DNA from 2 places in the Paenibacillus sp. JZ16 genome. Region 1 is predicted to be linked to the other one. Evidence: a T-box and tRNA genes for the amino acid it is inferred to sense, from the RefSeq annotation. Region 1 holds a T-box; the other holds one or more tRNA genes.

Region 1 (3,252 bases):
CAAAAAGGCTATATTCCCAAATCGGGTTTAAAGAAGCCGGGATTGCTCCATGGGGAGATGTGATGGCTAAATATCGTTTTATATGATTAGCGTAGGGAGGGAACGGCAATTCGAATATTAGCGATTAGCGACATTCATGGCTGCTACGATGAGTTCAATCAGTTACTGTATGATGTGCAGTACAATCCCGCTAAGGACAAGCTGATCTTGCTCGGGGATTATGTGGATCGCGGATTCAAAAGCAGGGAAGTCATTGAACAAGTGATGAAACTGCGGGATGAAGGTGCCATCACTCTTCGCGGAAATCATGACCAGATGATGCTGGATGCCATTTTGCTTGATACGGATGAAGCGAACTCGCGCTGGATTCGCAATGGAGCTCGACATACGATTGAAAGCTACTGCGGCGCCGATTTTTTTGAGGGTGAAATGGATCGTGCCAGATATAACGAAGGAAAAGCCTATATTAAGAAGGGGTATGAGCATCATCTATCCTTTCTTGATACGCTGGCTCTCTTCTATGAAACAGACACTCACATATTCGTGCATGCAGGGATCAATCCGGGTGTTGAAGACTGGAAGTTGCAGCCTCAGGATGATTTCATCTGGATACGGGAACCATTCTTCAATTATCCTACAGGCATCAACAAAACCGTGGTGTTCGGGCATACGCCAGCGGTCAACCTGCACGACTCGGAGCAGATCTGGTTCTGTGGAGAAGGGGACAAAATCGGTATTGATGGAGCGTGCGTGTACGGTAAACAGCTGAACTGTCTGGAAATCACGGAAGAGCAGGAATACCGAACCCATTCTGTTCGGTTCATGCACCATGATGTGAACGCAAAGGCAGAGCAATGAACGAACACCTACTTTTAATAGGAGGATCTATCCATGTTAATGATGAATGAAAAGATAAAAGCACGCGAAGTAGAGCTGACCGGCTTAAACGGCGAAGATCTGGGAGTCGTCTCCAGGGATGAGGCACTTGTGCTGGCGAAAAGTCACAAAGCCGATTTGGTGTGTACCTCCCTATTCAGCAGTCCCCCGCCATGCAAACTCGTAAGCCGGGGGCAGGCGAAGCAGGAGGCTGTGAAAGAGAAGAAGGGCCAGCAAGCTTCAGCCGGTCCGATGAAAGTAAAGGAATTCCGCTTGTCCGTCCATATCGAAGAGCATGATTATGACACCAAGCTGTCGCAAATGCATAAGCTGCTGGCAGCGGGCAAAGCTGTCCAGCCCGTTATTCGCATTCAAGGCAGGGAGGGCGAAGCCGCCCGCAAACTGCTGGAGCGACTCGTGCAGGATCTGGCTGAGGTAGGCAAGAAGGAGACGGGTATACAAGTCAGCGGCAAGCAGGCTACGGTGAAGCTGCTGCCTATCTAACAGAACGGGACAAATTTTTCATTGCATCGGCGTTTCATTGCAGTCGACGTTTTACGGTTTACTTTTTATTTTTTTGATGATACTATGGATCAAATTGTAAACGCCATGAAGAGAAGAGTAGATGAACAGGAATCCCTACAGAGAGCTCCGGTAAGCTGAAAAGGAGTTGGATGCCATTCATTGAACCAAGCCTCTGAGCGGCGCATCGGAACTTATGGATAAGGGATGGTGCGACAGGAGCTCCTGTTACAGAGCTAGGGTATAAGCGATCGCGTGATGGCCGTACCTGATAAGGCCTGATATCGTGAGATATCGGCGAATAGGGGTGGCACCGCGAAACCAATCTCGTCCCCAAGACTTATGTCTTGGAGACGGGATTTTTTTGTTTTTCATGGAATTACGGCAGATCCAACAACGTAAGGAGGAGTCAGGTATGAGCGACGACAAAAACAAAGGAGAAGAAACGGTGGATTTCTTGACCAAGATGATCAAGGAGGATGTAGAGAACAGCGTGTATCACAGGCCGGTGGCTACGCGATTTCCGCCGGAGCCCAACGGCTATCTGCACATCGGCAGCGCCTATGCGATTTACATTAATCACTCCATCGCCAGCCGGTTTCATGGAACATTCAATCTTCGGTTCGACGATACGAATCCACTGAAGGAAGATATCAAATATGTGCATGCGATTCAGGAGGATATCGAGTGGCTTGGACTTAAGCCGAGTGTATATTTCGGGTCGGATTATGCGGATCAAATCGCTGAAGCGGCCAAGAAACTCATTGCCAAAGGGAAGGCTTATGTCTGCGATCTCTCGCCCGAACAAATGACGGAATACAGGGGGACGCTGACCGAAGCCGGCATCAACAGCCCGTTTCGGGAGCGCAGCATTGAGGAGAATATGGCATTATTTGAGCAAATGATCGCGGGAGCATTCCATACGTCGGAAAAAGTACTCCGAGCCAAAATCGATATGTCGTCCCCCAACATGAACCTGAGAGATCCCGTCCTGTATCGTATCATTCATGCGAAGCATTATCGGACCGGAACAACTTGGTGTGTGTATCCGATGTACGATTTCGCCCATCCGATCCAGGACTGGATCGAAGGAATTACCCATTCGCTATGCTCAGCCGAATTTAAAGATCATCGACCGCTATACGAGTGGGTACTTACGGAGCTGGAAGTAACCGAGCCGCCGAAACAGCGGGAATTCGGAAGATTGAATATCTCGGGATACGTTACGAGCAAGCGATACCTGAGGGAATTGGTAGAGGGGGGCTTTGTCGACGGATGGGATGACCCTAGACTGCCAACGTTGAAAGGATTACGGCGGCGAGGCGTGACACCTGAGGGCATTCGGCGTTTTCTGGGCGAACTCGGGGTGTTTCGCGGCAACAGTCTGGTGGATTCAGGCATGCTCGATCATTATATCCGTCAAGACTTGAAGGAACGGTGTTATAACGCAATGGCTGTCATGAAGCCGCTGAAGGTGATCATCACGAATCTTTCAGAAGATTGCACCGAGATGCTTGCTATACCGAATCATGAAAATGATGATACGTTGGGTGAGCGGGAGGTTCCTTTTTCACGGGAGTTGTACATCGAGCGTGAGGACTTTATGGAGGAGCCCGTTCCTGGATTTCACCGGTTATCTCCTGGCAAGGAAGTGCGTTTGAAAGGAGCCTACTTCATCAAATGCGAACATGTCGTGAAAGCTCCAGACACGGGGGACATCATGGAGATCCACTGCACGTATGATCCATTAACGAAGAGCGGGAGCGGATTTAATGAGCGGAAGGTGAAAGCAACGCTGCATTGGGTGTCTGCGAAGCACGGGATCCCGGCGGAACTTCACTTGTATGATAAGCT
Region 2 (3,252 bases), 3.4 Mb from region 1:
GTGGAACGGTACAATCTAGTCATGGTTACTCCTTTCCGCTGTTATTCAGCTTTTGCTTCAGGCGGGCAAGTTCTTTTTCTAATACAGTGGAGACCGATTCACCAGCCTGTTCCATGTATTCCTGCCCCATGCGGCGTAAATCGCGAAGACTTCTGGCTTCCAGTTCCCAGTCGCTGATACGGTCTTCGAGGCGATTGAACATCTTCGGTACGTCATGACCGCCGCCGTAGGAGCCCGTACGTTCATTCATTTTCTGCTGAAGACGAAGGGTTTCCACTCGGGCAACATAATATTGACGCTTGCTGTATACCGTCTGATATTCCATCCGCAGCTCGCCGAGCTGCTCCTCGATTTCTTTTAACGACTCCAGGCTTGAGGACAACAGGCCTTGATACTGCTCGATCTTTTCCTCATAGATCAGTTTTTCCTGCAATGCCAGCTTGGCAAGATGTTCTTCGCCGGCCTTCAGTGCAAGCAGTGCCTGCTCTTCGCGTTTATATCGCATGGATTCGGCTTGATCCACCTGCTGCTTCAGCTGTCTGGAATGTACTTGGCATTGCTGCTGCAGCTTCTCAGCCTCAGCAATGTCCTGTCTGGTTGAATGTAGGAACTGGTCGATCAATCGAACCGGATCCTGGCTCTGCTCGAGCTTTTCATTCAATGTTGCTACGGTTATGTCTCTTATCCGCCGGAAAACACTCATATTGGCTTAGCCCTCCTCATCTATCATGATCTGTTGTTCATGCATGTTATTTAATGTAGTGGTTTTTATCAATAACGGGGTCTACCATTCTTCAATCGAGACAACCCGTAGATGATCAAGATAATTCCAAAGATCGGACCGATCAGCCAAGACAGTTTACCCATCAACCAGATCACACCGATACCGAGAATAACCCATCCCATCAAGGTGTTACCTCTCCGGATCCCGTAGTATCCCAAAGCGACCATCAGGATTGGAATTAGAAGACTGAACAACCACCCAAGCAGAGGACCGAATACTCCAAGGAGAACCAAGATCCCTACACCAATCAACAGGATACTCATTCCATTTCCTTTTGAATTTCTCATTTATACACCGCCTTTCTGTTGTTTGATCGTTGTTTCTTTTGTTCAACCTTATGACTCTATTCTAGGTAATTTTGAGTTTCGCTAAAACGGCCTGGGGACGGTTTTTGAACCTAGACCTAAGGCGGGGCCTTCTACAGACCTACGTCCAACCCTGCACTGGATCGATTAATCGAAGGGTTTGCTTGTGTAGATGAATCCGGCTGGATCATCTTTGTTTTACCTATAAAGAACGTGGTTTCTAATGATAGTTTAGTTTAAAGAAGTGTAGCTTGAAGAAGATCTGAAGGTGATAGAAAAGCCCCCTGTAAAGGTAACTGGAGAGATAGCATGCAGAATGGAGTCTAATATTTAAATCACGAAGTAGCAATCGATGTAGATGCAACGAAAAAAGGAATGCAGACGTTTATCGTCTACATTCCTTTTTGATGATGCCGGTGAAGGGACTCGAACCCCCACGGTTTCCCTCACGATTTTGAGTCGCGCGCGTCTGCCAATTCCGCCACACCGGCTTACATTATGGCGTGCCCTAAGAGATTCGAACTCCTGACCTTTTGATTCGTAGTCAAACGCTCTATCCAGCTGAGCTAAGGGCACATAAGTTTGTAATGGAGGCGCCACCCAGATTCGAACTGGGGATAAAGCTTTTGCAGAGCTGTGCCTTACCACTTGGCTATGGCGCCAGAAATAAAAATGGAGCGGACGACGGGAATCGAACCCGCGACCCTCGCCTTGGCAAGGCGATGCTCTACCGCTGAGCCACGTCCGCAAACATAAAAATCAATGGCTGGGGATATAGGATTCGAACCTATGCATGACGGAGTCAAAGTCCGTTGCCTTACCGCTTGGCTAATCCCCAATATGATTTTGTAATATGGGGCGATCGAGGGGAATTGAACCCCCGAGTGCCGGAGCCACAATCCGGTGCGTTAACCACTTCGCCACGACCGCCATACTGAAACACTGTGATACGATTGGCAGGGGCAGCAGGAATTGAACCCACACTAACGGTTTTGGAGACCGCTGTTCTACCTTTAAACTATGCCCCTAAAAACTGGTGGAGGATGATGGATTCGAACCACCGAACTCGAAGAGAGCAGATTTACAGTCTGCCGTGTTTAGCCACTTCACTAATCCTCCAGAATGGTGCCGGCGAGAGGACTTGAACCCCCAACCTACTGATTACAAGTCAGTTGCTCTACCAATTGAGCTACACCGGCATATAAAGTTATAAAACGTACATGGTGGCTCGGGACGGAATCGAACCGCCGACACGAGGATTTTCAGTCCTCTGCTCTACCGACTGAGCTACCGAGCCTTAAAGCTCTTCGCGAACTTTGACGGAACCCATATCGGATACTCATCTCATCCCAAAGTTGTAAATAATGGCGGAACTGACGGGATTCGAACCCGCGATCTCCTGCGTGACAGGCAGGCATGTTAGGCCTCTACACCACAGTTCCAAGAGGCATTATCGCTATCGCGATATAAATTGGTTGCGGGGGCAGGATTTGAACCTACGACCTTCGGGTTATGAGCCCGACGAGCTACCGAACTGCTCCACCCCGCGTCATTATAAAGGGTTGCTTGTATGGGGTCCCCGAAAAGTAATCGGAATTACCTACGAAGCATGCGCTTCACTTTTTGGGGATAAATCATGGTGGAGGCTGAGGGGATCGAACCCCCGACCCTCTGCTTGTAAGGCAGATGCTCTCCCAGCTGAGCTAAGCCTCCGTAACAAAGCGACTTTCATCATATCAAAATCTGATATAAGAAGCAAGTGTTTTTTCAAGAAAGTGGTGACCCGTAGGGGATACTCTCACTTCGTTCGAGACTGTGAAGTCTTTGCTTACGAAGTTATCCTCCGACGAACCGACGGGATTCTCATCCCCTGATGCAATTAAGAAAGTGGTGACCCGTAGGGGATTCGAACCCCTGTTACCTCCGTGAAAGGGAGGTGTCTTAACCCCTTGACCAACGGGCCTTGCTTAAAATAATAGTGGCGGAGAGAGAGGGATTCGAACCCTCGAGACGCTTTTGGCGCCTACACGATTTCCAATCGTGCTCCTTCGGCCAACTCGGACACCTCTCCATAAATGGCTCCCCGAACAGGACTCGAACCTGTGACAACTCGATTAACAGTCGAGTGCTCTACCAACTGAGCTATCAGGGAACAATATTCAA

The links. A T-box is a leader RNA that pairs with one kind of tRNA and senses whether it is charged. The one in region 1 lies ahead of BJP58_RS00040 (glutamine--tRNA ligase/YqeY domain fusion protein), so its partner is inferred to be a tRNA-Gln.
Region 2: it encodes a tRNA-Gln, which carries the amino acid that the T-box ahead of BJP58_RS00040 (glutamine--tRNA ligase/YqeY domain fusion protein) is inferred to sense. The anticodon was not compared.

Annotation. Positions count from the first base shown of each region.
Region 1 is NZ_CP017659.1:5,248-8,499, forward strand. Features, by position in the region: gene BJP58_RS00025 (GNAT family N-acetyltransferase) at 1-86, shown strand, start outside; gene BJP58_RS00030 (metallophosphoesterase family protein) at 115-858, shown strand; gene infC (translation initiation factor IF-3) at 892-1,380, shown strand; T-box leader at 1,477-1,736, shown strand; gene BJP58_RS00040 (glutamine--tRNA ligase/YqeY domain fusion protein) at 1,814-3,252, shown strand, end outside.
Region 2 is NZ_CP017659.1:3,360,022-3,363,273, forward strand. Features, by position in the region: gene BJP58_RS15320 (PspC domain-containing protein) at 1-23, opposite strand, end outside; gene BJP58_RS15325 (PspA/IM30 family protein) at 26-703, opposite strand; gene BJP58_RS15330 (LiaF transmembrane domain-containing protein) at 772-1,071, opposite strand; tRNA gene BJP58_RS15335 (tRNA-Leu) at 1,501-1,580, opposite strand; tRNA gene BJP58_RS15340 (tRNA-Arg) at 1,589-1,665, opposite strand; tRNA gene BJP58_RS15345 (tRNA-Cys) at 1,678-1,751, opposite strand; tRNA gene BJP58_RS15350 (tRNA-Gly) at 1,763-1,837, opposite strand; tRNA gene BJP58_RS15355 (tRNA-Gln) at 1,853-1,927, opposite strand; tRNA gene BJP58_RS15360 (tRNA-His) at 1,944-2,019, opposite strand; tRNA gene BJP58_RS15365 (tRNA-Trp) at 2,044-2,117, opposite strand; tRNA gene BJP58_RS15370 (tRNA-Tyr) at 2,124-2,208, opposite strand; tRNA gene BJP58_RS15375 (tRNA-Thr) at 2,213-2,288, opposite strand; tRNA gene BJP58_RS15380 (tRNA-Phe) at 2,311-2,386, opposite strand; tRNA gene BJP58_RS15385 (tRNA-Asp) at 2,455-2,531, opposite strand; tRNA gene BJP58_RS15390 (tRNA-Met) at 2,562-2,638, opposite strand; tRNA gene BJP58_RS15395 (tRNA-Val) at 2,727-2,802, opposite strand; tRNA gene BJP58_RS15400 (tRNA-Glu) at 2,978-3,052, opposite strand; tRNA gene BJP58_RS15405 (tRNA-Ser) at 3,069-3,160, opposite strand; tRNA gene BJP58_RS15410 (tRNA-Asn) at 3,166-3,241, opposite strand.